2 regions of the Paenibacillus sp. 01T47 genome follow, and region 1 is predicted to be linked to the other one. Evidence: a T-box and tRNA genes for the amino acid it is inferred to sense, from the RefSeq annotation. Region 1 holds a T-box; the other holds one or more tRNA genes.

Region 1 (15,868 bases):
TGAGCCAAGGTCTTTCCTGCTCTAACCAAGCAAGTGTACGCTCTGCATAATCCTTCTCATCCAGCACCGTTTCCCCAATCAACTGCGCTAAAGAATTAACGCTCCATGGTATTTGCAAGCGTCGCAAACCGCTTATCGTTCTAGGCATGCCAACGATATATCCAAGTCGAATGCCGGGTATCGCATAAAATTTTGTCATTGAGCGGATGACGAACAACCGTTCATGCTTAGTTGCTTCTTGAACAAGGCTGTACCGTGCTTCATCAGGCACAAAATCCATAAACGCCTCGTCAACTACGACGTAGGCTCCTTTACTTAAGAGTGCACGTATAAGCTCTGGATCTACGAGCTGCCCCGTTGGATTGTTTGGCGAACCGAGCATAACTAATGATCCTGTTGCGGCCGCTTCGCATAAATGCTCGGAATCCAAGCTAAGCTTAAATTGCATGTGAGATGATAATTTAATTTCATACACAGCTCCGCCGATTTTCCGAATGGCATCGCCATATTCATCAAAGCACGGAATGGCAAGTGTCGTTAACTTTGGTTGCAGCGTACGGACGATAAGATCGATTAGTTCTGCCGCTCCATTTCCTACTACGATGGATTGAGCATCAATATTATGTAGTTCAGCAAGCTTCTTTCTTAGGCCGCGAACGGCTGGATCAGGATATTGCTCTATCATATCTGCATAGGTAAGAAGCGCTTGTTTAACGCTTAACGGCGCTCCTAGCGGATTCATATTCGAGCTGAAATCAACAAATTTATGTGCAGGTATATCGAACGCTTCTTCCGCGGTCCGCAAATCGCCGCCATGACCATATCTTTCTAACATTTTACAAAAACAACTCCTTTTCTATTGCGCATATAACCAGATGACCGCCGCAAGCAGCAATAACGCTTCAATCGCTTCGTTCATCGCACCATATGTATCCCCAGTTAATCCGCCAAGCTTCCGATTTAACCATGTCGCTATAAAACCACCACAGCAAATCGTTAAGATGACGATAATAAGCAGCATTATTAATGCTACGTTTGTACCGGTGCCGGCGATCCAAAAAGTAAGGACAGAAAGAATGGCTGCCATCACAAAAGAAGCAGTCGCCTGCGGCCATTTGACCTCATTAAATAAAACAGCAATCCCTTCACCCTGACGGGCATTCGGCCACCCTGAAATAGCTGCACTCATCCAAGCACGGCTCCAAATCGGCGCGATGATAAGCAGTGGTCCATATTGCTCAAAATGGCCACCATTCAGCAGTTCTGCTAATAACGATGCTTTGAGAAGAAGGAGCAATACTGCGGCAATGACGCCCATCGCTCCTACTCGGCTATCCTTCATAATCTCTAGCATACGCTCGCGAGAGCGGTGACTCAGCACGCCGTCTGCTGTATCCATCCAACCGTCCAAATGCAGGCCCCCGCTTAATGCAGTCCATATCGCAAGAATCAGTACAGCACTTGGCCAAGCAGGGACAAATAATGCTAGCAGCCACGTACATGCAAGGAGGCAGATACCGATAAACGCACCAGCTACAGGGAAAAAGACGACACTTCGCGAGAGAACAGATCCTTGGAAAGGAACCGTGATGGGAACTGGAAAACGAGTTAGAAATTGAAAAGCAGCAATAAGTGCTTGGAAATACAGCTTTAATTCACGACGAACCATACGGCGATCACCCCCGCAAATAATATAAAACTAACGCTGTACAGTAACCGCACGCTTAGTACAATATCGTTTGGTTCCAGTTGGCGAGTTGGCCATCCCATCCTTGCTCGTTCACTGATTACGCCAAAATACGAATTCAAACCGCCGAGCTCAATGCCTAGCGCTCCTGCAACCGCTGATTCCGGTATGCCGCTATTTGGACTTGGATGAAGATGTGCAAACGTGCGAATGGCAAGCCACGCCTGCTTCGCCTTCATTCTCTGATCAAACAGCGATGACAGCGTAAGCAAAACGCCAGTTATTCTTGCAGGGATATAATTTAATACATCATCCGTCCGTGCAGAGCACCAGCCAAAATACTTATATTTTTCATTGCGATATCCGACCATGGAATCCAGCGTGTTCGTTGCACGGTAGAGCATAGCAAGCGGTGCTCCTCCAATTAAAGCGAAAAACAAAGGTGACACGAGCGCATCTACCGTATTTTCAGCAACCGTCTCAATTGCAGCGCGCGATGCCTCCCGTTCATCCAGCTTTGCAGTATCTCGGCCTACGATATAACCAACATATTTACGTGCTTCATCTAATCTTCCTACCACTAGTGGATGATAAACGAGCATAGCTGCTTCCTTTAAGCCCTTAACCGCTAGTGTTGTGGAAATAAACCATGCGCTCACCGCATAGCCTAGCCAAGTATGTATAGCATCTGCCGCCCAAATAATGAACCACATTGCGCCGCAGCTTACAACGAGTGTGACAACGGTCAACACTACACCTAAACCTCTTACAGCAGCCGGGTGTTCCTTCAATCGTTCAGGAGCAAGCAAACGTTCCAGCAGTCGAATGAGCCTGCCTATCCAGATGACAGGATGAGTTGGCCATTTCGGATCACCAACGATCCAATCTATTGCAATGGCTGCCGCTGCGAGGAGCAGGAGCTCCTTTATTGAATAAATCATCATAATTGATCCCAGTTAAAAGCTTGCGATTTCAATTCAACTGGAATGCCTGCGGTGACGAGAAAAACCCGCTCGCATATCGCAGCAATCTGTTGGTTGAACCTCCCCGCCTCGTCTCGAAAAAGCCTGCCTAGAGGATATGCCGGAACAATGCCATCTCCTACCTCATTGGTTACAATGATTAATGGATATGGATAGTTGTTAATAGCTTCGAGAAGTTTCTGCTGCTCCATTTGCAGCCTCGTATCTTCATACGATTCTTGTTCTATTCGCATAAGCCAATTCGTCAGCCATAACGTTAAGCAATCGAGCAATACGACAGCAGGCTGCTGTCCGTTTGAAATTTCTTTATCGATTTGCTCTTTCAATCTGTAAAGCTCATTTGCTGCTTCATGCGGATCTTCGATGGTCTGCCAGCGGAAGCCTGAATCTTCACGATCCTTGCGATGTTTTCCTATTCGCTCGCGCATCTCCATATCATACGGCTGACAGGTCGCAATATAAAATCCACGGGCTGCAACCCTCATCGCATACTGCTCGGCAAATCCGCTCTTCCCGCTTCTTGCTCCGCCCGTTACTAGAATTGCCATTCACGCTCACCTAACCTTTGGATACGCCTGCACTCTCAAATGTTGCCATTTCATTCATGAGATGGAGCGCAGCGTCTATAAAATGAAAACATAATACAGCACCAGTGCCTTCGCCAAGCCGCATCTCCAGCTGCATCATGGGAAGCAAACCTATCGATTCAAGCAGCTTCAAATGGCCTTGCTCTTGAGAGAGGTGGGAAGCAATCATAAAGGGAAGCGTCTGCTCCGCTATCCGCGATGCGACAAGCGCTGCAGCAGATGAAATATAACCATCGATGACGACTGGGCAGCCGTTTGCTGCAGCTCCGATAATAACGCCAACAAGCCCTGCGATTTCTGCACCGCCAACCTTAGCCAGCACATCGATTGGATCGACACTAGCGCGGTCCAATTCGTTGACAGCAATTGCGCGTTTGACTACCTGCACTTTATTTGCCCAGCTTTCATCATTTATGCCAGTTCCTCGGCCGACTGATTCCTCAGGAGATAGACCCGTCAATACGGTCGTTAACGCCGCACTGGCAGTCGTATTGCCAATACCCATTTCGCCTGTTGCAAACAATCGGCAGCCGCGCTGCACCTGCTCATTAACAACTTCAATACCAACAATAATAGCTTGGACGGCCTCTTCGCGAGTCAACGCTGGCTGCTTGGCCATATTGGCCGTTCCCCGCACCACTTTACGGCTTACTAGCTTCTCATGCTCCAAATCCGCATTTACACCAATATCCACACAAACAACATCTGCGCCAGCTTGTCTTGCCAGCACATTGACTGCTGCTCCTCCGCTGAGAAAGTTTAGCACCATTTGTGGTGTCACCGCTTGTGGAAACGCACTGACTCCTTCATCGCATACACCATGATCACCCGCCATGACAATAACGGCTTTATGTGACAAATCCGGCCACAGCTCGCCTGTAATGCCGGCAAGCTGCCTGGCGATTGTCTCTAGCTTGCCGAGGCTGCCTGGCGGTTTCGTCAATGAATCAGAATGCTTCACAGCTAATTCTGCTGCCTCTTCATTAAATGGTTTGATTTGTTTGATCGTCTCTGCAAGCTGAGTTTCCAATGCATGTTTCAATTTCATAACTCCTTCAAGCGTATTATAAGCTTTTATATTTTCATATCCGGTTGGAGCAATATTTGCGGAGCACCTGTAACAGGATGGGCGATCACAGTTGTATCCGCCTGATAAACCTGCTTGATAAGATCTGCAGTTATGACCGCCCTAGGTGTTCCAGCTGCTGCAACTTTGCCTTCATGAAGAACGACAAGCTCATCGCAATAAAGCGAAGCCAAATTAAGATCATGCAAGACGGCAATAACGGTCAGTTCACGATCACGCTGCCAAGCACGTACCGTATCCAAAAGCTGAATTTGGTAACCAATGTCCAAATAAGTCGTCGGCTCGTCCAATAATATAATAGAGGGCTCCTGCGCCATAACCTTTGCCAATGCAACACGTTGACGTTCACCGCCGCTTAGTTGATCCATTTTGCGATGCGATAGCTCTTCGAGTCCCATGGTCATTATCGCTTTATCAATAATTTCCTCTGAATCATGTTTATCGCTGCCAAGCCAGTTTTGGAAAGGGTATCTTCCCATGCTAACAACCTCACGCACAGAGAATCCTACCTGAGGCAAACCGCTTTGCTGCAAAACTGCCATCCTTTGTGCGATTTGCTTTCTTGGATATGCCGAGATGCTCTGCCCCTCGAATAAAACTTCACCTTGCACCGGCTGTTCAACGCCTGACAATACATGCAGCAGCGTTGATTTGCCAACACCATTAGGTCCAATAACACCGTACATCCGCCCTTTTTGAAATGAGCAGGAAAGCTTATTGAGCACAGTCCTCCCTTGCACCGTCTGAACGATGCTGCGCACCTCAATCATAACGCCCCTCCTTGCTTCAGCTTCCGCCGATGCAGCAAATACACAAAAAATGGCGCACCAAGCAGAGCCGTAACAACGCCAAGCGGTATTTCCTTAGGCGTCAGCGCCATGCGCGCAAGCGTATCAGCCCATAAAATAAATATGCCTCCACCGATAGCCGATAAAGGGGTAATTAATCGATAGTCGGGGCCAACGAGCAAACGAATGAGATGTGGAACCACGAGTCCAACAAAACCAATTACACCAGAAACAGAGACTGCTGCTGCCGTCAGCAAGGTCGAGCTGATTAAGACGATCAGCTTCGTTCTCTCGACACGGATGCCAAGATGCGCTGCATGGCGTTCCCCCAGTACAAATAAATTGAGAGATTGCCCATATGCAAGCAGAAGTGGAAAGCCTACCGCGAGAAAAGGAATAAGCATATATACATGTTCCCAGCTTCTCATCGCAAGCGACCCCATTAACCAGAACAAAATTTGATTCACGACGCCCTCTGAGACGGACACCATGAAGGATACAAAAGCGCCTAAAAAAGACTGGATGATAACCCCAGATAAAATTAGCGTTTCAATATGTATAATACCCTTGTTGCGAGACAACCAAAAAACACCAAGCAGCGTCAAGGTTCCTGTAGCAAAGGCAACTAGCGGTATCGTCCACATGCCAATCGCTGACTGCAAGCCGAATAAGATAATGAACGATGCACCAACTGAGCTCCCCGAAGACACTCCTAGTGTATAGGGATCAGCCAGCGGGTTTCGAAGAACCCCTTGAAAGCCCGTGCCAGCAAGTGCGAGACAAGCACCAACGAGGACAGCAAGCAAAATACGCGATAGACGTACTTGCGTGACGATCGCTATTTCGGCAGGTGTATAAGGAACTGAATTATCAGCAAGCCAAGGCAGCTGATGAAGCAAAATACCCCAAACATCTCGAATGGAAATACCAGCCGAACCAATCGATAAACTTACAACGATAGAAACAGCAAGAAGGAGCATAGCTGCTCCTCCATACCAAACTAATTTATAGGTCATCATTATTTTACGAGATCCGGGTGAATCACTTTCGCAAGCTCCAGCAAACCATCTGCAAGTCTCGGCCCTACACGAACAAGCGGATCCTCTGTTACTGCATGCATTTGCTTATTTTTCACCGCATCAATGACATTCCAGCCAGGACGGCTCTCAATGCCAACAACAATCGGATTCGGCTCCTCCTTCAATGCAGGGTATATAATGAGCTCGGGATTCTGAGTAACAATCGACTCTGCACTCACCTCATACCAGCCTGGAGCAGCTCCAGCAACATTCTCGCCGCCAGCCAGTGCCAGCAATTCGTCAAGGAATGTGCCAGATCCAACGGTCCAGCCTGGGGAAAATTCTAAATACACTTTCTTTTTCACTGCATTCTTAACTGCATCCGAAACTTGTTGCTTCACCGAAAGCATGTGACCTGCAACCTCAGCCGCTTCGGATTGTTTATTCATAATATGACCTAAATTTTCGATTTTGGCAATAACTGCATCATACGTGAGAGGGTCTGTCGCATAGACCGGAATTTTCAGTTCTCTGAGCTTCGTGATTGCCTCTCCATTCATTGAAGAAGACGCCAGCACGAGATCCGGATTGAGAGCTGCAACAGCTTCAATATTCGTCGTCATATCGCCAACCTTTGCCTTGCTTGCCGCCTCCTCAGGATAGTTGCTTGACTCATCTACACCTACCACACGGTCACCTGAGCCGATTGCATAAATAGCTTCGGTTTCACTAGGAGCAAGCGAGACAATTTTAGTTGGCTCTTGCTCAAACGTAATTTCCGTACCTGTATCATCCTTTAAAGTTAGTGGATAAACGGTCGATTCATTCGCCTTGGATGGCTCGTCAGTTGCAGCCTGACCAGCATTATTCGTTGTTTTTCCCGGCTCGTTAACCGTGTCCTTATTGGCACCGCATGCTCCTGTGAATACGAGCATCATCACGAGCAGAAAACCTACTAGCGTTTTCATTGTACTTTTATGTAACCTTTTCATTTTCCTTACTCCTCCTGCGTCATATATCGTATTAAAAATAGCATCCCCGACCTTGAGTCAGAAATGCTAGTATACGCTTTTTCTAATTAGGCTAAGCGAACAGCTTCTCCAACAATATCGGATCATGCAGGAGAAGATATGGTGCATCTATCCCCGTCCATCATCTATAAAATGATCCGTTGTTACTATACAACGTCTTGTTCTATTTGTCTAATGACATCCATGCCATACTCATCCTAATTATCGACGTTCTGCTTCACTCATTTGCCGCATAGGTAACGTAATGGGTCTATTTCTTAGCGCGCGTTTTTTTACCATGATGAGTGCGTTTAGCCTTGGCCTGAACTGAGCAGCAAGATGTAATTTTCAAGAGTCCGGCTCATATTTGAAGCTAACGGACATACATTCCGCTATTTGGGCTAACGGCTGCTAAAAACTAACTGGTGGAGCCAAATAAGGGGGCTTCAATGTCCGATGCAGCTACGGCAGCGTAAGTAGCGTAAATCATCACAATAACGTATCTGATGTCCATGAGCTTTTCGCAATAATCACTTCAGATCTCCTAACGGACATACATTCCGCTATTTTCAAGAATTGGGCTCATATTTGAGTCTAACGGACATAGGTTCCGCTATTTGGACAAGAATGAGCTAAAAACTTACCCGTGGAGACAAATAAGGGCTTCTATGTCCGTTACGGTTGTGGAAACAGCGAAAATGAGCTTAATAGCGTATCTGATGTCCGTTAGCTTTTCGCAATAGTCACTTCAAACCTCAACGGACATACATTACGCTATTTTCAAGAATTGGGCTCATATTTGAGTCTAACGGACATAGGGTCCGCTATTTGGGCAAAAGGTAGCTAATAACTAACTCGTGGAGCCAAATAAGGGCTTCTATGTCCGTTACGATTGCCAAAACAACGAAAATGAGCACAATAGCGTATCTGATGTCCGTTACCTCTCCTTGCGACTTCTCCACCCTTGCTATGCTTTTATTTTTCTTACCGTTCGTTCCGCAAGCAAATAGCAGACAGCAGATAATACATCCGACTCTAACACTCATTCTTTTTATGAATCTAACAAAAGAATATGCAACTCATAAAGGAGGTTCTTTCCTAGATATGAAAGTAGAACACAAACCAAATTATAATCTGCTAAAATTCACTATCATTTTACTGGTTGTGGCAATTGTCGTTGGCATAGTTTTCACATGGCTCCGAAAGGGCGAAGAATTATCTCCTCCCATGACTGAACATGTATTCGACAAAGGCGAAGCTAAATGGTCCATCGATGGTTATCCAGCGAAGGTGCTACACAACAATTTATTTAAAATCGAGCTTACTGATCTCTCGGGCGCCCCATTACAAGGAGCTGAACTATCAGTCAAGCTTGAGATGATGGATATGGTTTGCGGCGATTACGAGTTTAAAATGACGGAAGCTGAGCCTGGAACGTATACGGGCGAAGGCGTACCGCTGATGGCTGGCACATGGAAAGCGACTCTAACACTCAAGACGGTTGATCAAACGTATACCATCGACAGATTACTGCGAGCGGTTCATTAGCAAATTACCAAAGCCATGGATTAATCGAAGGAATGACACCATTCACCGCAAGCCCGCGCAAAATCGAGATGACACCCACAGCAATCGCCGTGACTACACTTGCTTTACGCATAAATCGCCGCCATTTCTTATTGGCAAAAGCAGCGATCGACGCGGCAGCCGCTAAAGCAGGGAAAGTCGATAGCCCAAACAGAGCCATGACAGCCGCTCCTTCAAGTCCTGAGCCAGTGGAGGCTGCCGTCATTTGCATCGCATAAGTTAAGCCGCATGGCAAAAATCCGAAGGCTATTCCAGTTGCGAGCAAATGGAACGTTTCCTGCTTAGCAGAGCGAGAAGCACCGCCTACTAATCTTTTGTGCAGAAAGCTAGACAATCGGTTCATGAGCGGCAGCTGAAATCTCCGCCAAAGCCAGAGCAGCAAGAAACAGCCGCCAATAATGGATGCCAATCCTTGAACCCCTGCAAATTTACCTGCAACATCCACAAAAGAACCTACTGTTCCCATTACAGCCCCTAATAAGGAATAAGAGAGAATGCGGCCTGTATTATATAGAAGCATTGATTTTTTAACTGGCGCTGAGGAATTTAATGAGACGGTTGATACAATCCCCCCGCACATACCGATACAATGAGGTGCGCTGAATAAGCCTGTTAAAATAATGAATCCAATCAGCTGCCAAGTCAGCGTCATCTGCTTGCACCAACCCGGCTCTTGCTTTGTAGCTGACCAGAAAGCCGAAGCGCATTGCTTACAACAGAAACAGAGCTAAGCGCCATCGCCGTTCCAGCCATCCAAGGCTCAAGCAAACCAAAAGCAGCAAAAGGGATGACGATAACATTGTATAGGAAAGCAAAGGTTAGATTTTGACGCACATTTCGAATCGTTAATCGGCTAATTCGAATCGCTTCTGGAATGGCATGCAGACGAGAGAAAAGCAGCGTCATATGGCCTGCGCTAAGCGCTGCATCTGTTCCTTCACCCATTGCTAAACCAACATCGGCTGCGGCTAATGCCGGTGCGTCATTCCATCCATCCCCTGCCATTGCGACTCGTTTGCCGCGACGCTTTAACTGCTCCACCAGTGCCAGCTTACCCTCGGGAAGCATGGAAGCATGTATGCTTGTAATGCCAACCGCTTTTGCAGCAGCAAATGCCGGCGCCTTGTGATCTCCAGTAGCTAGAACAGCGGAAACCCCTAAATTTTTAAGCTCTTTCACTGTCTCTCTCGCGTTTTCCTTTATCTTATCGCTAAATGCGATTACACCAGCAATCTGATCGTCTATTGCTGCATATAGCACGGTTTCACCCAAATCCTCACGTTGCCTTGCGAATGCAATGATATCGACGCTCAAAGCCCATTGGCGTTCTGCTGCAAACCGAGCATTTCCGATAGCGAAGCGCTGTTCCTCAATTATCGCTTCAACTCCTCCGCCTGGTGAGAAGACATGATGACTGGAAGCTGGAATAATAAGCCCTAGTCTGACCGCCTCCTTCTCAATTGCTCTTGAAAGCGGATGTGTGGAGTCCGCTTCAGCGGCTGCCGCCAATCTCAGCAAAGCATTTCGGCTCCCTTTAATAGCTAGTGAAGCACTTATATGAGGCTTGCCTTCCGTTAATGTTCCTGTTTTATCAAAAATGATCGTTTGAATGCTTGCCAAACGTTCAAGCGCGCCCGCTTCCTTCGTAATAATGCCTTGCTTCGCAAGTCTGCTGGCTGCGATGACAAGTGAAATCGGTGCGGCTAGACCAAGCGCGCATGGACAGGCTGCTAATAAAACAGCAATGCCGCATATGAATGCTCGGCCCCAATTCCCCGGCTCAAGAAATAATCCCCACATGAAAACCGTTGCAACGGCGAAGAGAAGCATAACAGGAACAAACCAGCTTGCAGCCGCATCTACATTTCGCTGAATGGCTGATTTCGAGCGTTGTGCTTGACGAACAAGCTCCTGTATGCGGTTAAGCATCGTATCATGGCCTGCCGCCTTCGTACGAATGCGAAGCTGCGAGCTTTCATTCCAAGTTCCCGCCCACACTTGATCTCCTTCCCGCTTTGCAATCGGCAGACTCTCGCCTGTTAGCAATGATTCGTTGGTTGCGGAGTGACCGCCGCATACAATGCCATCGACCGGAATCGTTTCTCCAGCCTGTACGATGACAATATCGCCCGCTCGAACAAATTCGGTCTGAATATGTATCACTTCACCTGCCCGTTCAACCGCCGCCGTCTGACTTTGCAGTTTGCCGAAGCCGTCTGATCCGCGCTGCGCCCGCAGCGAGGCGGAAACTTCAATGTATTTACCCAGCAGGACAGCTGTGATTACAACAGCAGAAGTTTCAAAATACAATGGCGGTGCATGAGAAGCCACCTCTGAGATCGGCCGAAACAAGCCGTTCTGAAATACGACATAATGGCTGTACAGATAGGCGGCTGTCGTTCCAATAACAACAAGCACATCCATATTGGCGCTTCGCTCGCGTACCGCATGATATGCGCCGAAATAAAAAGGCAAGCCTATAGCGAATTGAATAATCGTGGCAAGTATGAGCTGCAGCCATGGAATAGTGAGCCAAGCAGGTAAATAATCAAGCATCGGCCTTAAAAAAGGCAGATGCTGCATCATCCCAGTTAATAACGGCACCGTAAGTACCGCTGAAGCAATGAGCCGCAGCTTCAATATACGATGCTCCTTGTGCAAGCCTTCTTTAGCTGTCTCATTAAGCATCGCTTCAAAACCTAATTGCTTGACACGCTCAGCAATTTGTTTCGCTCCGAGCCGCTCAGGCTTAAACTGTACCCAAGCGGTTCGAAGCGGAAAGCTGACGGCAGCCAATTGAACACCATCCATTTTGCTGACTGCTTTCTCTATTCTTGCCGCACAAGCTGAGCAGCTCATTCCCTGAACCGCAAAATCTATCGTAAGGTCGCTATCCTCTACCTGATTATCATGTACCTGCTCCATTTGCAGCACCCGCCCTTCGTTCATCGCTGTTAATGCCTGTACCTCTGCGTTAAACTATATGACGGGCAAGCCAATTGCATGATTGGAACATCTGTTTACATTCTATTTGGCGCAGGAAGTCCCAGTATGTGAAGTGCATCCTGCATCGTTTGCTTATAACGCTCGGTAAGCCAAATACGCAAGCTTTTCGCTGAGCCTTCAGCCTTCAAAATAGGACATGTGGCGTAGAAATGGTTAAACAATGCGGAAAGCTCATATACATACGTACAAAGCTGATTAGGAGACAGCTCCAAAGCGGCAGCTTCCAGCGTTTCTGGCCAATAAGCTAAATGTCTCAGCAATGAATGCTCTTGATTCTCAAGATCGCTAATCTCAGCTAGAGCTTGTGGGTTAAACTCAGTGTCTCCTGCTCTCTTCAAAATACTGCTGGAGCGAGCATACGTATACATCAGATAAACACCTGTATTGCCGGATATTTCGGTTGCTTGATCAAGATCAAACACAACCTCTGTTTGCAAGTGAAAACGAAGCAAGTAATAACGAATCGATGCTGCTGCTATCGTACGACTTGCCAAGCCTCCTTTACGGGATCTTTTTGCGTCTATGATTTGTTCCATTCTTACTAAGAAATCCGCTATTTTTATGCCGATTCCTTGCCTGCCTGACATCGCATACGCATGCTTGCCGTCTGACGTATCGATACCTAAACCATTTGCCGTATTTGGGCTTAATGCAACAACACCATAACTGACATGCTTTAACTGCTCTGCTTGCTCCTGAAAACCCAAACCGAGCAATGCTTGTTTAACCATAGCCTGCGGATACTCTTGGCGCTGATCAATTACATTTATGACCATATCCGCATGACCGATTTTTTTCCTTACACCACTCGTATGCGTTGACCACAAACCATCAGAAAACTTCTGGTAACGGAAATCGTTATCGAGCAATCCAAACTTCCACAAATGGTAAGCAATATCTTTAGCCGTATAAGTCAAAATTCCGTTTGAGCGAACGAGCACTTTATCTGCGTGGAAATCCGATTGTTCCTCTTGTTCTCCGTTTTCATCAGAATGCTTCAGCACATAACAGCCCTTCAGCTTCCCTTCTGTTTCCTTGCGGAATATTCCCGTTGACTGCAGCAGTTCAAACGCGCGAGCCCAGAAGCCTTCACGCACAATATTGCTTTCCCATACCAGAACATCATACGTGATGCCAAACTGCTTCATTTCCTCGACATGCTCGCGCACAATTCTTTCTGCGACCAACAAGCCCATCCATGCTACATTCGAATGCCCTTCTTCCAGCTCTGCAAGAACCTTGGTACGTTGTTCAAGCAATTCTGGCTGCTCTTTATAAGCTCGATTAATACTTGAATACGTATCCCAGCAAAAATCCCCAAAACGCTCATAAGGCAGCACCGACTTTGTCTGAAGAATGCCTACCACCGTATCCGCTAATTGGTTGCCTAGATCATCAATGTAGTTATGCACCTCAACCTGATGACCCGTCCTTCTGAGCATTCGCGCAATCGTATCGCCTACGCAGGAATTACGCAAATGACCAATATGCGCAGATTTATTTGGATTGATAGATGTATGCTCAACAAGCACTTTTTTGTTAACTGTCGTTTTCTGTGATGCAAGCTGTTCTATATTGACTGCCCACCAAGACCAATTCACATAAAAATTTAGAAACCCGGGTGAAGCAATTTCAATCTTTTTTATGGATGAGGAAAGACTTGGATGCTTGATTAATTTTTGTTTGAAGTCATCTGCAATCAATGAAGGCGCACGTTTTAAAAGCCTAGCAAGCTGCATCGCAATATTGCTGCTATAATCGCCATGCGCTAAGTTAACGGGATGCTCGACCGCAATTTTGAGATTTTCAGGTCGCTCTGTACGTCCCTCTTCCAGCATGCCTTGCGTTATTTCTTCAATTGCTCCAATAATCAGCTTATGAATCATTGTAATTCCTCCTATTATCAAAATAAAAAAGGCCCCCGTCTCTAAAATAAGAGACGAGAGCCATAAAGATCCCGTGGTACCACTCTAAGTGCCAAGCCTGATAAGCAGCTTGACCCCTCATTTTCGTAACGGTCAATGACCGGATTTGCCTACTAAGTAACTTCGTTCGTTTCGGCAAACCATTTCATGGGCCCGCTTCATCTAAGACATCCGTACCGGCTTCCACTAACCCGGCTCGCTGTAACTATCGGTCCTAGACTACTGTCCCAATCGCTAATGTTGTTATTTCTAACTCATATGCTTAGAAGTATTTATACAGGAAGTGTATCTCGGTGTCAAGTCTCGCTGCATTTTTCGAACTATAACTTCCATTTGTTCAACGGTTCATCATCCCACACTTGCACTTCGATGTATCTTTCTGGTCCTCTTTCTCCCTTGGCATTCCATTCTTGTGGCAATCCAAATTCTCTTACTACTTCAAAGATCTCGTTCATAGTATAGACCTGACCTCGATAAGGCTTTCCGTCTTGGAACCTCATCGTCGGAAACAAATCTCCATAAGTAAAACTAATCGTATTTGACTCGAAATTCGACATTGGAACTTGCAGTACTTTACCTGCTGGATACCATTCTAAGAGCCATGGACATTCCCCGAGAGTCATATAATGGGGAAACTTCCGAATGGGCATGCCGCCTTTATCTATAAATAAATCTCTTGCTTTTAATTCGAGACTCCGTCGAATTTTCAAATAATCCGTGGACCGTTTGCTAGCGAAGCCTTTATTTTGAACTATGATTTCGTTTAAAACACGATCTGCTTCCTCTGGATTTAAGTCTGATAAATTGCGGAATGGACCAGTCGATTCATCATAGTAGTGATACAAGTATTCAAGCATGCCTATATTCCCCCAATCCATAAAAAGTATAATACTACTTATGGTTGCTTTTCAATATGGAAAATAGTAGAATCTATTATAGAACGTATGTTCTTATTGATAACAAAGGAGCTGCACCTTATGTTTAAGAAACTAGAATGCGTTTGCATTCACACGATCGAAATTGAGAAATCTCTTGCCTTTTACACTACGATGGGTCTAACTGAAAGCTGGAAAATAGAACGAGCATTAGAGGATGGGTTTGTTTGGAAAATCATCGGTCTAAAATTTCCAATGAAGGACAGCTCTGAACTTGTTCTTAGCAATCATCCTGACAACAAATTTACTGAAGTTGAAATTCTGGTTGAAGATGTCCGTGAAGCACACAACGAGTTAAGCAAAAATGAAGAAATTCAATGGATTAGAACACCCTTTGCTACGGAGTCAGGACATGTCGCTGTATTCGAAGCCCCTGATGGCAACGTTTTCGTTCTAGTTGGAAAATAAACCAAGAGCCGTTAAGAAGAGTTGTATATGGGCCAACCTCGAATGGGTCCAGCACTCATATCCCAACAAACATCTTATCGGCTCTTTTTTAACTCATTTCTATTAGAAATTCATAGAAGTTATTTCGTAGATTTTTGCAGCAACTGATATAAAATGACAGCTGCTTGTGCACGGCTTGCCGTTTGATTTGGTGCAAAGCTGCCATTGCCCATGCCGTTAATTGTACCCGCTGCTTGCAGCATGTCTACAGCCTCTTTGGCATATTCAGCTATAGCTGCTGCATCGTTGAACTGGGCTTTATCGTTCACTTGTTCTAACGGAATGCCCGCTTTCTGCAACGCTCTGTATGCCATTGCTGCCATATCCTGACGGCTTATTTTGTCATTAATGCCGAATGTCCCATCTGACAACCCTGTAACAATGCCTAATTGCTGAGCTGAAGCAACTGAATTATAATACCAAGCGCCTTCCTTCACATCATGGAATGTGCTGATCGCTCCTGCTTGCTTCAGGTTTAGCGTTTGAATAAGCATATGGATAAACTCTGCTCTCGTCACTGAACGATTAGGCTCAAAAGCTTGTGAAGATGCACCCGTAACGATGCCACGAGCTGCAAGCCCGATAATACTGTCTTTCGCCCATGTAACAGAAGTTATATCTTTAAAGCTTACATCGATTGAAACAGCAGCATATTTACTAAAATGAGTCGTAATAAACTTGGCTATACCTGTAACAGCATCGTATCTGCTATTCGCAAGCACTTCAAGCTTCCCATCCTCAGAAATATACAATATGACGATTTGATTTGCATTTTCGCCATTCTTCAACTCGTAAGGCACAGATACA
Region 2 (15,868 bases), on a different contig from region 1:
GAGTCCCCTACGGGTCACCAACTTTTCTTTTAAAAAAAGATTGACAAAAAAGAATGACCTATGATAAGATATAAAGGTCGCTCAACATGGAGGATTAGCTCAGCTGGGAGAGCATCTGCCTTACAAGCAGAGGGTCGGCGGTTCGATCCCGTCATCCTCCACCATTTAATCAATAATAATGACGCGGGGTGGAGCAGCCCGGTAGCTCGTCGGGCTCATAACCCGAAGGCCGCAGGTTCAAATCCTGCCCCCGCAACCAAATTCTTTACCTTTCGGAACTTTCCGAGAACATGATGTGGAGCTGTGGTGTAGTGGCCCAACATGCCTGCCTGTCACGCAGGAGACCGCGGGTTCGAATCCCGTCAGCTCCGCCACTTAAAAACAACATCAGGCTCGGTAGCTCAGTCGGTAGAGCAGAGGACTGAAAATCCTCGTGTCGGCGGTTCGATTCCGTCCCGAGCCACCATTGATGCAGTACAAGCAACACAAGTGAATATGCCGTTGTAGCTCAACTGGTAGAGCAACTGACTTGTAATCAGTAGGTTGGGGGTTCAAGTCCTCTCGACGGCACCACATGGAGGATTAGTGAAGTGGCTAAACACGGCAGACTGTAAAAGCCAAGCGGTAAGGCAACGGACTTTGACTCCGTCATTCTCAGGTTCGATCCCTGAATCCCCAGCCATTTATATGCGGAAGTGGCTCAGCGGTAGAGCATCGCCTTGCCAAGGCGAGGGTCGCGGGTTCGATTCCCGTCTTCCGCTCCATTTATTTGGCGCCATAGCCAAGTGGTAAGGCAGAGCTCTGCAAAAGCTCTACCCCCAGTTCGAGTCTGGGTGGCGCCTCCACAGATTTCTTTTTGCAAAAAAAAATATGTGCCCTTAGCTCAGCTGGATAGAGCGTTTGACTACGAATCAAAAGGCCAGGAGTTCGAATCTCTTAGGGCACGCCATCTTTACTGAAATGCCGATGTGGCGGAATGGCAGACGCGCGCGACTCAAAATCGTGAGGGAAACCGTGGAGGTTCGAGTCCTCTCATCGGCACCAACTTTTCTAACACAAACTCTTAAGATCATTATGATCTTAAGAGTTTTTTTGTGTTTTAGTTTTATAATAGGTAAAATCGACCTGAAAATTGCCCCTTTACATCTGTTTAGACCTAGTGTACTATTTAACTAGAACACTAAGACGATGGAGGTAAGGAAATGATGAAATCATCTTCTGAAATAAAGGGAACAATCCCCGTACTTTCTTTAAAAAATGTAACCAAACGTATTGGAGGCAAAGCAATCGTAGATCGAATGTCATTTGATATTCACAAGGGAGAAATCGTAGGGTTGCTTGGGCCAAATGGTGCAGGCAAAACAACGACAATCCGAATGATTGTTGGTTTGATTCAAATGTCCGAGGGTGATGTGCTTATTCAAGGAAAAAGCATACGTAATGATTTTACAGGAGCCATTAGGCATATCGGAGCTATTATAGAAAATCCCGAGTTTTATCCATATATGACAGGGTATGATAATCTAAAGCAATATCAGAGAATGTCATCAGGCATTACGGAAGAACGGATAAAAGCAGTTACGGAGCTGGTAGGTTTAGAGGCAGCAATGAACAAGAAAGTAAAAGCATACTCTCTTGGAATGAGGCAGCGTCTAGGCATTGCACAAGCACTATTAGACAATCCATCGTTGTTAATACTGGATGAACCAACTAATGGCTTAGATCCAGCAGGCATTCGTGAAATGAGGCAATATTTGCAAAGAATAGCAGTCCAAGAAGGGATATCGATTCTTGTATCGAGTCATCTGCTCTCAGAAATGGAGCTCATGTGCAGCCGAGTCGTTGTTATTCAAGAAGGTAAATATGTGACTCATCGTTCACTAAGCGATAAGGAAGAGCAATCCAAGCAACTATCCGTTGTTGTTCGTGTAGATGATATTGAGCGAGCAAGCCAGATTTCTACAAGTATAGATGGGGTTGAAGTTATTCAGCTTTTAAAAGATAGCAACGAGCTTGTATTAGCTCTTCAGAATGAACTTATTCCTCAGGTTGTAAGCAAGCTAGGGGAAGACAATATTAAAATTTATCGAATCACTGAAACGAAGATATCACTGGAAGACGAGTTTTTGAAATGGACTGGAGGTAGTCGCATTGCTTAATTTTAACGGACTAGTATTAAATGAATGGTTGAAAATGTCAAAGAAACGCAGCTTCTTCATTGCATACGCAGTAATGCTCCTTACGATTGTAGGTTTCACCTATTTAATCTGGAAAATGTCTGGCGATCAATATCCAACTATGCTAGAATTTGCTGGATCGATCATGGCAACAAATGGAGTCGGACAGATCGTAACGATTGTAGCCATTATTTTCACAGCTGGTATCGTCGCAAAGGAACATCAATTAGGAACCGTTAAGTTTTTGCTCATACGAGCTCATGGTAGAAGCAAAATTTTAGCATCAAAATATACAGCAGTTATATTTTTTGTTTGTTCGCTCATCATTTTCACAATAGCTGCTGCTCTTGCAGCAGGAGGAATCGCATTTGGATTTGAAGCGACAGGGGAAGTATCCTGGTTGGATGTTGCGAAATCAATGTTATTTCAAACGGTTTACACAACCATCTATGTAACTTTAACGTTTATGTTCGGCATTTTAACAAGATCATCTGGAGCGACAATAGGAATAGGCATGACTGCTGTCTTATTGGAAGGCTTAATGAAAATGTTATTATCAAGCTACGATTTCTCCAAATATCTACTCTTTATGAATACAGATCTATCGTTATTTACAGGAAATGAATCGTCATCTGGCGGAATGTTATTCCCTGGTGTTGTGTGTGCAGCATATGTGTGTTTGTTTTTGGTCATTAGCTTTGTTACGTTTAAAAAACGGGATATTGCCTAACATGCAACGTTTTCGAGTGGGCAGTTGAGGGGAGAAGGACATATTGTGAGCATAGAATTTGATAATAATTTGCCAATCTACTTGCAGATCATGAATTATATTAAGAAAGAAATTGTCATTGGCAAGTTGAAGGCTGGTGATAAAATACCGGCGGTACGAGAACTTGCATTAGAACTACAAATCAACCCGAATACGATACAACGAACCTTTCAGGAGCTTGAGCGAGAACAAATCGTTGAAACGAAGCGCGGGCTTGGCCGATATGTCACTAGTGAGGAGTCGAAAATAATGGATATCAAAAAAGAAATGGCAGGAGATTTGCTCGGTCGCTTTATTCAAGGGATGCAGGAGCTGGGCTTTGCAAATAACGATATCGTAACAATCGTTTCACAAGCGGTAAAAGAAGAAGATAAAGAAAAGGAGTGATAGGACTGTGGAAAGCATTTTGAAGCTGACTGAGGTATCAAAGTCATTCGCCGGTAAGAAGGCGCTAGACCAAGTATCACTCACGTTGGCGCCTGGCAAGATTGTTGGTCTGTTAGGAAGCAATGGCAGTGGCAAAAGCACATTGATGAAAATAGCTGCAGGACTCATTCATCCAGGTTCGGGCATGGTAACGATTAACGGGCAACTTGTAAGCAACGAGACAAAAGCAATTACATCTTTTATGCCAGATCAACCGCTCACAGAGAGTTGGATGCGCGTAGAGGACGCAATAGATTTTTATAAGGATTTTTATGCCGATTTTGATCATAAGAAAGCAGATGAAATGCTTGCTTTCATGAATTTGAATAAACGCGATCGGGTAAGCGCGTTATCTAAAGGGATGAATGAACGTCTTCAGCTTACACTGGTATTATCACGAAATGCGAGGCTGTATTTGCTTGATGAGCCAATCGGAGGCGTAGATCCAGTAGCAAGAACGAAAATTTTGGATGCGATTGTTAACTACTATAACGAAGAAAGCAGCTTAATCATTTCAACCCATCTTGTACGCGATATTGAGCGGATCTTCGATGAAGTTGTTTTCATACGCGAGGGTAAGATTGTATTGCAGGATGAGGTAGAAAATATACGACTGACTCACGGTAAAAGCGTTGATGAAATGTTTAAGGCGGTGTTTGGGGAATGATTAAGCTGTTGAAATACGATTGGAAGCGAAGCAACGATGGTATCCTCAGCACGCTTGCAATCTTTATCATACTAGAAGCAGCGTTCAGTATTACGGGATTGACGCGCAACTGGGATGAAGGTCTTATTACTGCGTTTAGTATTTTCGGCTATGTAATGGTCTTTATCTTGTTGTTCATCCATTGCTGTCGGACGTTTGAACGAAACATTAAATCCTACAGCCGGCGCTTACTGCCGCTGCACCCAATCAATGGAATAGGTGCTGCTATCCTTCTAGGCTGGATCATCATGCTGCTCGTTTTGATTATAGCAGCTATTCATATCGCGATCTTCATTGCTTTTTCGGATATGGATATTCAATATTTTAAAGAACATGTTTCTTTAGAGAACGGCGCTTTATTCGGAATGGTAATAAGCTATATTTGGATGTACACCTCCTTTATGCTCTCGATTCTATGTTCCATTACAGTGGCACGCAGCTTCCGAGTGAAGCATTCTACATGGATCGGGATTGTCTTTTTCTTTGGAGTACAAAGCATTGCTTCTTGGTTAACGTATCAGTTATTTGACCAAAGAGAAGGTATGATGGGTATAGTTTCAGTCAATGTACCTCAATCGAATAGCGGATCAGTAACCTTTGGTTCATCATTTAATGTGGATTTTTTATTCGGACCATTTTTACTGGATTTAGCGTTTACTTTAGGTTACTTGTTTCTAATGATTTATTTGTTAAAAAAGAAAGTCGAGATTTAAAAAAGAATGACGTTGGCGCATGTGGGGTGAAAATCCTATATGCGCTTTTTTATGTTTTAAATAGATTTGAAAAAAGGGTAGGCATATCGATTTTAAGTGATTTCAAGAAAACGCTTTAAATGGTAATATGATTATGATTCAATCGATATTAGGGGGAAGCGGAGCGTGAGGTTCGGTAAATCGATTAGAACTCGTCTTATTATTGGGTTTATGGCAGTTATGCTGCCGGTAGTTATTTATATGCTCATTAACAACAGTTACTCACGTGAGATCGTTCGAGAGAAAGTATCTGAGACCTATCGAAACACACTCGATATTTACGTGGGACAAACGGATCAAAATCTATTGCAGATTAATGATTATCTTTATAAAATGTCAGTGCTTGATACCGACGTAGGTTTGCTAATGTCCTTCCCTATGGATAGTGACGGTTATACGTTAACGAAAATTAGAATTGATGGGAAGCTAAATCGCGACGTTGGTGTCTATAATCTGATTGATGCTGTATTTCTATATCACGATAAAGATATTATTTTTGGAACAAAAAGCGTATATAACGATACAAAAAAAATAATAAAGACGCATATGGATTCAATGACAAAGGAAGAAAATCTGCTTATGAATGATCAACATTTATGGGAGGTCAGAGCAGATGAGCGGTTGCCAGGGAAGTTTTTTTTGATTAATTTCATTAAGGTGTCAGATGATTTATACGTCGGCGCAATCATTAAAGTACAGGATATAAACAGAATGTTATCGATTCAATGGAGTGACGGAGATATCGGCCATAACGGCATTTATTTACGCGCTGGCGATCAACTTGTTCAGTCATTGACGGAAAACTTAGCGCCGCTGGAACTCAGCTATAAAATATCGAAGAAACCGTATGAATCGCTAACTGATCGAAATACAGGCGAAACCTATCTTGTTATGAATAGAATGAGCGAAATGGTGGATATCGCTTATCGAGTCGTTATACCAGAGCGGACGCTGCTGCGTAATTTATTATTTTTTAGAAATGCGACGTTGTTTGCTCCAATTGGGTTTCTAGCTATTTTGCTTATTTATTTGTTCTTTATGAGGAATATGCTGTTTAAGCCGCTGCATGAGCTTATTCTAGGAATGAAGAAAATCTCTTTAGGAATGCTGGATGTTAGATTGAAGAAAAACAAATCGCTTGAATTTGAGTTTCTAGGAAACACCTTCAACATCATGGCTGAACAAATTAAAACCTTGAAAATTGATGTTTACGAGGAGCAGCTCCGCGTAAAACAAGGAGAGCTTAAGCAGCTCCAAGCGCAAATTAATCCGCATTTTTATATGAACAGCTTAAATATTATTTATAATTTAGCAGCATTAGGCGATACGGAATCGGTGAAAAAGATGTCGCTGCATCTCGCTGATTATTTCCGATTTATTATGAAAGCCAATCGGGACACGATTACACTTAAGGAAGAACTAATGCATATCGAAAACTATATGACGATTCAAAAGATTAGGTTCCCTGAGAAGCTGCAATGTACCTATGAGGGAATCGATGACATTTTGCATTATCCAATTGCTGCATTAACCATTCAGCCTTTTGTAGAAAACTCCATCATTCATGGGTTCAAAAACAGGCGGCAGCTTTTCCAAATCAAAATATGTGCGGAAATGGACTCCGAGCATGGATTTACGTTATCGATCAGCGACAATGGTACGGGTTTTAGTCCTGAGGTGCTGGAGAAGCTGCAAAACAAAGAACCGCTGCAGGAAGGGGAATCGAGCAGCTTAGGCATCATGAATGTTATTCATAGACTACAGCTGCTGTATGGCGAGCGGACATCAATTACTTTCCGCAATCAAGCGGAGGGCACTGGAGCAATTGTCGTTATCGTATTTCCTAAGCTTACGGAGGGAGTGAAAGCAGTTGTATAACTTATTGGTTGTAGATGATGAGGAGATAGCAATTCGAGGCATCGTGAATGGCATAGACTGGTCAACGCTGCCGATTGCGAGTATTTATACGGCTATAGATGCGGAAGAGGCCCAGGCGTTGCTGACTGCGCATACGATTCACATTATGATATCGGATATTGATATGCCAAATCAAAGCGGAATCGAATTGCTAGAGTGGGCGAATGAGCATTCCCCTTCCAGCGTAACAATCTTTTTGACCGGTCATGCGGATTTTAAATATGCGCAGCAGGCGGTTCAGCTTGACTGCTTCGATTACTTGCTCAAGCCGATTGATCATAACGCTCTAAAAGCATGTGTGAATGAGGCGCTGGAAAAAGCTCGTGATTTGGAGCAACTGGCAAAAATTCGCGGGACTTACAACTTATTTTATGAGCAATGGAGCAAGCAGCAGCCTATATTAATTGAGCGGTTCTGGCAAGATATCATTCACTATCGTTTATCAGCGGCATCGCAGCAGCTCAATTTCTCATTGCAAACCTATGGTTTACCGCTTGAATCGGACAGTTTGATTCGCGTCGTGCTTATCAGCATCGAGCAGTGGCGGGAGGAATGGTCGGCCCGTGATGAGGAGATCATGACATATGGTATTAAGAATGCAGCTGAAGAGATCGTGCTTCAAGGTGAATCTGGCCATATTGTTCAAGATGGCAGCGGGATTTTATATGCAATATTTTATAGTGGAGTGTTCGATGACAAGCAAGGCAATAATGATCTGCATGCCAGATGCAAAACATTTATTGATCAATGTAAAACGATGCTGAATTGCTCGTTATCCTGTTATATAAGTGAAGCAGCGGAAGTGAAGCAGCTCCGTACTACAATACAAACGCTGCTTACCTTAGAGAGAAGCAACGTCAGCAATACTTGTGCGATTATAATGGAGCGTGATCATACACAGAAGCAAGGACTGAATACACTTCAGCAAGCCCCCTTCGCTGACTGGGCACTATTGCTGGAGTCCGGCAAGCAGACGGAGTTGTCCTTGCGAATAGATGAATGCTTCGACCAGATGTTAGAGCTGAAAGTTGATTATACCCATATGGCATCGTTTTATTATGGATATATGAATATGGTGTTCCAATGGTTGAATAAAAAGTCGGTACAAATGACGGACGTGTTTGTACATAGAGAATGGGAGGTAGGCGAGAACATTCTCAAATCATTGCCGCGCATGCGAACATGGACACAGCAATTGAGCCAGCAGATAACGGACTATGCCAACCAAAACGGCAAGGACGTGTCACAAGTTGTGGAGAAGGTTCAGCGCTACATGGAAGAGCATATGGGAGAGGAATTCAGTCGTGAGCAAGCGGCAGAGTCTGTTTATTTGAATCCAGCTTATTTATCTCGTTTGTTCCGAAGGGAAACGGGTTACTCTTTAACGGATTATTTGGTTCGAATGCGTATAGCTAAGGCGAGAATCGAGCTTGAAAAAACAAATAACCGAATAAGTGATATTGCCATAAACGTGGGATATAGTAATTTCTCGCACTTTTCTAAGCTGTTTAAGAAAACGACAGGGCTTACACCGCAAGAGTATCGTAAAAACTTTCAGGATGTATGATTGAAAAGTCACTGTACCGTTAATATGGTCACGGCGCCGACAGATGTCGGCGTCTTTTTTTTATACAATTATACCTAGATGAAACACAAGAGTTTTAGAAAGAGGAGGGGGAAGGCGTTGGCGAAACATACGTCGGAAGCGATAACAACAGCTGCCTATATTCCGAAGAGTTCAATGAAAAAAATGTCTCAACTCCGTATTTTTCGCAAGTATTGGATGTTCTACCTAATGATGCTGCCAGCCATCGTATTGCTGCTGCTGAACAATTACATTCCGATGTTCGGAATCATAATTGCGTTCAAAAACATTAATTACGCGGATGGAATATTTGGAAGCGCCTGGAGCGGGTTAAGAAATTTTGAGTATTTGTTCAAAACGTCAGACGCTTGGATCATTACAAGGAATACGCTGCTGTACAACTCAGGTTTTATCGTATTGAACTTGGTATTCCCGCTCTCTTTTGCAATCATGCTTAATGAAATCAGAAGCCGTTTTCTCGCTAAGCTTCATCAAACGATTATGTTCCTGCCCTACTTTTTATCGATGGTCGTCATTAGTTATTTGGTCTATGGCTTCTTGAGCGATCAGCATGGGTATTTGAACACTTCGCTGCTGCCGGCGCTTGGACTTGAACAGGTTCAATGGTATTTCACTCAGGAAGTATGGCCTTACATTTTGCCAATCGTTAACACCTGGAAAAGCATGGGGTACTTTACCGTCATTTATATGGCAGCCATCATTGGCATAGATGATGAGTATTACGAAGCCGCAACCATAGACGGAGCAAGCAAGTGGAAGCAAATGACGAGTATTACGATCCCGCTCATCATGCCGATCATTACGATTATGACGCTGCTCCAGATCGGAAAAATATTTAACGCGGATTTCGGTTTGTTTTTCCAAGTGCCAAGAGAATCGGGTGTGTTGTTCCCGGTAACGAATGTTATCGACACCTATGTTTATCGCACATTCCTAACGGTTGGTGATATTGGCTTATCCTCAGCGGCAGGGTTGCTGCAATCCGTAATCGGCTTCGCATTAGTATTTTTCTCGAATTGGGTGGTCCGCCGAATTAATAAAGATAATGCGTTATTTTAGAGTCGTGCAATCGAAGTATATTTACGAAAATTTTGTTTGGAGGTGATCCTATGGAAGCAGCTGAGATTGAGAAAATACCTTCCGGATCTAATATCAAAAACCAATTATCACTTCCGGCTTCTCTAGGCATCAATATATTTTTTATAGTGTATTCGTTGCTTTGTATCGTACCGCTCATTTTAATTATTATGGTTTCGATCTCCGATGAAAGTACAGTTGTCAGGGAAGGGTATCAATTTATTCCATCAAAGTTTGATTTGGCAGCGTACCAGTTCCTATTTAAGGATGCTACCCAAATTTTTCGATCCTATGGTATCTCTATCTTTGTAACGATTGTCGGAACTTCACTTAGCTTAATGATCATGGCGCTGTACGCTTATCCAATATCCAGATCAGACTTTCCTCATGCCAAGTTTTTTACCTTCTTCGTATTTTTTACGATGCTTTTCTCAGGGGGCTTAGTTCCTTGGTATCTCGTATATGTTCAAATGCTCGATTTGAAGGATACGATAATGGCTCTTATTGTACCGCTTTTAGTTGCTGCGTTTTTTGTTCTAATCATTCGAACGTTTTTCCAAACGACCATTCCTGTTGCCATTCTGGAGTCTGCAAAAATTGATGGAGCGGGAGAGCTGACGATCTTTTTCAAAATTGTTTTGCCGTTATCGCTTCCGGTACTTGCCACAGTAGCACTCTTCCAGACGTTAACGTATTGGAATGATTGGTTCCTCAGCCTTGTGTTCATAACGAAGGAATCGAACATAACTGTTCAATACCTCATGTATAAGACGATGCTGAACATTCAGTTTTTAGCTAATAACAGTACGGCGGCGGCGGCTATTATTGCGGCTGGAGGCACCTTTAAGTTTCCGAGCGAGACGGTTCGTATGGCAATGGTTGTTGTTGGAATCGGTCCTATCATTTTTGCATATCCGTTCTTTCAAAAATATTTTGTAAAAGGGCTGACTGTCGGCGCTGTAAAAGGTTGAATTCATGGCTATCAGCAATCATACGGCTGTAATCGGCAACGCCGATTTAGCATATAATCCAAATTTTTGAGGGAGGTCCACCCGCTATGAAGCAAGTTAAACAAAAAACATCGATGCTTCTTCTCATGCTGATGTCCATCGTACTGATTGTATCCGCATGTTCAGGAAACAACGGGAAAAACAACGCAGAGCCAACAAAAGCGCCAGCTGCCGAAACAGATAAACCAGTCACTAAGGATGAAGAGCCGCCAGCATCAGATTTGAAGCCATATCAGATTTCTCTCGTATATCCTGGCACACCGCAAACGGATGAGAAAAAAGTAGAAGAAGCACTCAACAAGCTGCTTACTGAAAAAATCAACGCAACGATTGATCTCAGGCCAATTGATTGGGGTGCATGGGATGATAAAATCAATTTGATGGTTGCTTCGAGGGAAGAAGTGGACATTGTGTTCACGGCGCAGTGGAATGGTCATGCTAAATATGTTGCCAAAGGCGCATTTCTGGATCTAGGTGACCTGATTGATAAATACGGTCAAGGCATTAAAGATTCATTAGACCCTGCGTTTCTGGAGGGGGCAAAAATTAGCGGCAAAAACTACGGTGTTCCAACGAACAAGGAACTCGCGGCTGCTGGCGGAATCGTCTACCGCAAAGATGTTACCGATGAGCTCGGCATTGATATGAGCAATGTGAAAACACCAGAAGATCTTGATGCTGTATATGCCGTCGTTAAGGAGAAAAAGCCGGAATTAATTCCGCTGTATACAACGGCAGGCGCTTTCAACTCGCACTTCTTCGCCAATTACGACTTCTTGGGCGATTCAACGATTCCTGGCGCCATTCTTAAAGATAAAGACGATACTAAAGTGATGCCTATGGAGCAGCTTGACCGCTACAAGCAATATTTAAATCTGACTCGTGACTATTTCAAGAAAGGTTACATTAACGCAGATGCTGCGACTACACAAGTTGCTTCAGCAGACGCTTGGAAGGCAGGCAACGTATTCTCTACAATTGAGCCAATGAAACCAGGCAAGGACGCAGAGATTGCAAGCGCTTCTAACCTGACTGGGAAGCTTGCTCAAATCATGATGACAGAAAAAACAGTCGCCACATCTGAAACTGCTGGTTCGATGCTAGGAATCTCTTCCACTTCTAAGGACCCAGACCGTGCGATGATGTTAATTAATTTGCTTCATACTGACAAGGAAATCAATAACTTGCTTAACTTCGGTATTGAAGGCGACCATTATACACGCAGTGGAGAAATCATAACAGCTACAGGAAATACAGCTAACTATAACCCAGGCTCGGCTTGGATGTTCGGCAGTCAGTTCTTGAACTATGTTTGGAATACAGAGGACCCAGATAAGTGGGCCAAATTTAAAGAGTTCAACCAAAATGCGAAGGTTTCTCCAGGCCTTGGTTTCGTATTCGACAGCGAGCCAGTGAAATCGGAAGTTGGAGCATTGGCAAACGTAATCCGTCAATATCAAAGAGCGCTTGAAACAGGCTCGGTCGACGTCGATAAAACGTTAGCTGAATATGATAAGAAATTGAAGGAAGCAGGCGTTGATAAAGTGGTTGCGGAGAAACAAAAGCAATTTGATGCGTTCCTAGCCAGTAAGTAAACAACCTGTTGTTACGATCAATGAAACCCGCGCCTTCTAAAGGCGCGGGTTTTTCTTGCTTGCAATTTTTTGTGTATTCCTTACAATTAAGCTAACAAATGCAATTCATCCATGCAGTAGGGGGCTATGCGGGTATGACTCGATCGATGTACCATTTGATGCGTGCAAGGATGCTCCTGCTGACCTGCTTCTTTCTAGTCATAGCTTGTTCAAATGAATCAGGCACAGAACCGGAATGGAGCAACAGTGAATCCAAGAGCCAACTTGAAATCAATAATGAAAGCGTTTCATTAGATACGGGAGAAATGGATGAAGCTGATAACTCTGACATTCATCAATTAAAAGCGTATACGCTTAAGTTTGTATATACAGGTGCACCGCAGAAAGATGAAGAAGAAATAGAAGCGGCCATGAATGACTACTTATTAACGAAAATAAATGCAAAAATAGACCTTATTCCAATTGACTGGGGACCGTGGGACGATAAAGTCAATCTGATGATCGCATCACGTGAAAAGATTGATATTTTATTTACAGCGCAATGGAATAAACACGCGATTAATGTGTCAAAAGGTGCTTTCTTAGTCGTTGATGAGCTTTTAGATCAGTATGGCCAAGGCATTTTGCAATCGCTTGACCCTGTATTTCTGGCAGGCGCCAAGATTGAGGGACATAATTATGCCGTTCCAACAAACAAGGAGCTTGCTGCGCAGGGAGGCATTATCTATCGCGCGGATATAGCTGAAGAGCTTGGAATAGATATGACTAAAGTGAAAAGTATAGAAGATTTAGATGAAGTTTATCAGATTGTCCGAGAGAAAAAGCCGGAGATCACCCCCCTTTATCTGAAGATGGGGGAATCATTTAATACACATTACATTGGGAATTTTGATGCATTAGGAGATACATCGATTCCTGGGGTCATTTTGAAGGATGGAGAAAGCACTAAGGTTTTGCCTGCCTATGAAGTGGGACGTTATATAGATACACTGCACATAACACGCAAGTTTTTTCAAAAAGGGTACATTAATAAAGATGCGGCTACGAATCAGACGATGAACAGCGAGGCGCTGAGATCCGGCGATGTTTTTTCAATAACTGGCGCATTGAAGCCCGGCAAAAGTGAAGAGCTGGCGATTCAGACGGGTATGATTGGAAAGCTTGCACAGCTGCCGTTAAATGTGAAGACGATAGCAACGTCAGAGACCGCGGGGGCCATGCTGGCTATCTCTTCGACCTCACAAGATCCAGCGCGAGCGATGATGTTTATTAATCTGCTGCATACGGATGTTTACTTAAACAATTTATTGAACTACGGAATTGAAGGCAGGCATTATATAAAGGTTAGTGAGAATGTGATTAGGCCTACGGAGTATACGCAAAATTATAATCCAGGAACCACTTGGATGTTCGGCAATCAGTTTTTAAATTATGTATGGGAAAGTGAAGACCCAATGAAGTGGAATAGCTTCAAACAATTTAACCAAGAGGCAAAAATTTCACCAGGTCTTGGCTTCGTATTTAATGGAGATACGGTAAGGGCTGAAGTAGCTGCGGTCGGCAATGTGGATAGGCAGTACCAAACTGCGCTTGAAACAGGATCTGTAGATGTGGATAAAATACTGCCCGAGTATATCGAGAGGCTGAAAGCGGCAGGTATCGAGAAAATAATAGCGGAGAAGCAAAAGCAATTCGATCAATTTCTTACAAGCAAATAAGCTTCAAAGCTTATAAATTGTGCCGGCCATGCGCTTTCGTTGCTGGACCGGCACTTTTTAATGATAAGAAAACGGCTAGAGAGCGCTTCCGCCAAAAACAAAACGGTACTCCCAATGCGTATTGTCGATGTTGTCGATTCGTACACCGCCGCTTTCCTTAGAATAAGTATCCAGCATTTTTCCGTTGCCTAAATAAACGCCTACATGAGTAATCGTTTGTTTTGACTTCGTTAAACGCGAATAACCTGCCGTACTGCTTCCGTGATAGGACATAAAGAACATGAGGTCACCGCGCTTTAGGTTTTTCCAGTCTGTTTGAATCGCTGAATTTTTCTTAATATAAGCTGCTTGCAGAGCAGAGGTAGAAGGAAGCGTTACGCCCGCTGCTTTTTCAAATATGTGTTTGGTGAAATCTGAACAATCAAATGTTTTCGTTGTGCTTCGATCAGAGCCGAACTCATAGGGTGTCCCTAAGTATTTCATTCCTGTTGCAATTATTTTCTCCACCGATGATGATGCTGCATAGACATGTCCATTTGTTTGGAAAGGAATGGTCCCAGTATTTAATAATACGGTAGTCAAAAAGCCAGCTACAATGAGTTTCTTAATGGAATAGTTTTTCATTGGCAGCGTATACACCTCCTGTGTGATAATAACGTAACACAGGGATATTAGTAGTTTAAGCTGTAAAATATGGGTATTAACCCGCATTTGACCCTAGAGGCGGGCTGCCCACTCGACCTAAGTCTAGTGAGAAAACCGCCGAAAGTCCGTTTTATAAAAGGAGAAATTGATCTAAACTAAGTACATAAGCAAGAGCAACACACGTAAGGCAAGAAAAGAAAAATGAATAAATTCTAATAGTCGAAAGGAGTTGGAAATGGAGATGAATGGAAAAAGCGCTTTGGGCGTGTTGCTTGTCATCGTCGGCAGTATCGCGGTACTTAATTTTGTCGGAGTTCATTTTGGTGCAATATTCGGATTTTTGCTCCCGTTCATACTAATCGGATTGGGGGTTGTCGGTTGGTCGAACAATAAGAAATGGATTGGCGGAATACTTATTGCAATCGGCGGCATGATGATTTTCGGTAAACTCGGCGGTATCATCTTACTGCTTCTAGCAATCGGCTTAATCGTTGCTGGTGTGAGCCTCTTTAAGAAAGACAAACGCAGAGCATTCTAGTTGCTGCGAATCATTATAAAATGTAAAGATAGATGAAGCTGGTTTTGCACCGCAAAACGTTAAGGAGGACATTGAATGAGCATTATGAAGCGAGTTCGCGACATTACTGTCGCTACATTAAATGAACGGCTTGAGAAATCAGAGGATCCAGTACGGTTGATTGATCAATTCCTCTGGTCGACAAGAGAAGATATTATCCAAGCTGAGAAGTTGTATCAGCAGTATGCAGGACATAGCAATCACCTGAAAGCACAATGGCTGCAAGCTGAAGAGCAAAAGGAACGCCGTGAGAATCAAGCGTTGACAGCTCTGAAGGCTGGCGAGGAGCAAATGGCAAGAATCGCATTGCATGAGAAAGCTAGCTGCGAAGAGCGTTCAATTCAATACCGTGAGCTGTTCGAGCAAAGCCGTCAAAACACGCTTGATCTTGAAGAACAGCTGCGCGAGATGCGCAGCGAATACCAATCGGTATATGACAAGCGTGAATATTATGCAGCTCGTATGGAATCACTAAGGCTTCAACAACGAATGAACGCTCGATATACGAGCGGCTTCGGTGATCAAGGCATTCAATCGGGTTCAGTGTTTAGAAAGCTGGAGGATCGTATAAGCGGCATGGAGCATGAAGCAAAGAGTCTTCGCGACATTCGCAAAATGGGTCAAGAATTCGTATCCGAAGCGGGCAATACATTGCAAACGGTTATTGAACGAGAGCTTGAGCAGCTGAAACGTAAGCTTGAGAAAGAGGGATGGTCGTCTTGAAAAAACTGTATCGATCTTCTCGAGACAAAAAATTATTCGGTCTTTGCGGTGGATTAGCAGAAATGTTGAATGTGGATGCGACGCTGCTGCGGATTCTACTTATAGTCGTTACGATCTTCACAAGCGGAGCTGTTATTCTGATCTATATTATTGCAGGCTTGGTTGTTCCT

What was found. A T-box is a leader RNA that pairs with one kind of tRNA and senses whether it is charged. The one in region 1 lies ahead of AC1DOV_RS15215 (arginine--tRNA ligase), so its partner is inferred to be a tRNA-Arg.
Region 2: it has a tRNA-Arg gene. The T-box ahead of AC1DOV_RS15215 (arginine--tRNA ligase) is inferred to sense a tRNA for this amino acid. The anticodon was not compared.

Annotation. Positions count from the first base shown of each region.
Region 1 covers NZ_JBFTPA010000006.1:312,081-327,948, reverse strand. Annotated here, with positions in the region: gene cobD (threonine-phosphate decarboxylase CobD) at 1-835, opposite strand, end outside; gene cobS (adenosylcobinamide-GDP ribazoletransferase) at 857-1,669, opposite strand; gene cbiB (adenosylcobinamide-phosphate synthase CbiB) at 1,651-2,631, opposite strand; gene cobU (bifunctional adenosylcobinamide kinase/adenosylcobinamide-phosphate guanylyltransferase) at 2,628-3,218, opposite strand; gene cobT (nicotinate-nucleotide--dimethylbenzimidazole phosphoribosyltransferase) at 3,229-4,305, opposite strand; gene AC1DOV_RS15245 (heme ABC transporter ATP-binding protein) at 4,332-5,114, opposite strand; gene AC1DOV_RS15240 (FecCD family ABC transporter permease) at 5,111-6,148, opposite strand; gene AC1DOV_RS15235 (ABC transporter substrate-binding protein) at 6,151-7,143, opposite strand; gene AC1DOV_RS15230 (FixH family protein) at 8,266-8,709, shown strand; gene AC1DOV_RS15225 (sulfite exporter TauE/SafE family protein) at 8,714-9,400, opposite strand; gene AC1DOV_RS15220 (heavy metal translocating P-type ATPase) at 9,397-11,673, opposite strand; gene AC1DOV_RS15215 (arginine--tRNA ligase) at 11,769-13,640, opposite strand; T-box leader at 13,687-13,923, opposite strand; gene AC1DOV_RS15210 (hypothetical protein) at 14,000-14,536, opposite strand; gene AC1DOV_RS15205 (VOC family protein) at 14,657-15,022, shown strand; gene AC1DOV_RS15200 (endo-1,4-beta-xylanase) at 15,142-15,868, opposite strand, start outside.
Region 2 covers NZ_JBFTPA010000029.1:29,824-45,691, reverse strand. Annotated here, with positions in the region: tRNA gene AC1DOV_RS31740 (tRNA-Glu) at 1-20, shown strand, start outside; tRNA gene AC1DOV_RS31735 (tRNA-Val) at 89-164, shown strand; tRNA gene AC1DOV_RS31730 (tRNA-Met) at 183-259, shown strand; tRNA gene AC1DOV_RS31725 (tRNA-Asp) at 298-374, shown strand; tRNA gene AC1DOV_RS31720 (tRNA-Phe) at 391-466, shown strand; tRNA gene AC1DOV_RS31715 (tRNA-Thr) at 498-573, shown strand; tRNA gene AC1DOV_RS31710 (tRNA-Gly) at 690-764, shown strand; tRNA gene AC1DOV_RS31705 (tRNA-Cys) at 772-845, shown strand; tRNA gene AC1DOV_RS31700 (tRNA-Arg) at 873-949, shown strand; tRNA gene AC1DOV_RS31695 (tRNA-Leu) at 963-1,044, shown strand; gene AC1DOV_RS31690 (ABC transporter ATP-binding protein) at 1,203-2,159, shown strand; gene AC1DOV_RS31685 (ABC transporter permease) at 2,152-2,907, shown strand; gene AC1DOV_RS31680 (GntR family transcriptional regulator) at 2,953-3,333, shown strand; gene AC1DOV_RS31675 (ABC transporter ATP-binding protein) at 3,341-4,039, shown strand; gene AC1DOV_RS31670 (hypothetical protein) at 4,036-4,791, shown strand; gene AC1DOV_RS31665 (sensor histidine kinase) at 4,957-6,708, shown strand; gene AC1DOV_RS31660 (helix-turn-helix domain-containing protein) at 6,701-8,314, shown strand; gene AC1DOV_RS31655 (ABC transporter permease) at 8,489-9,412, shown strand; gene AC1DOV_RS31650 (carbohydrate ABC transporter permease) at 9,463-10,401, shown strand; gene AC1DOV_RS31645 (ABC transporter substrate-binding protein) at 10,488-12,035, shown strand; gene AC1DOV_RS31640 (ABC transporter substrate-binding protein) at 12,170-13,753, shown strand; gene AC1DOV_RS31635 (C40 family peptidase) at 13,829-14,377, opposite strand; gene AC1DOV_RS31630 (LiaF transmembrane domain-containing protein) at 14,640-14,936, shown strand; gene AC1DOV_RS31625 (PspA/IM30 family protein) at 15,012-15,698, shown strand; gene AC1DOV_RS31620 (PspC domain-containing protein) at 15,686-15,868, shown strand, end outside.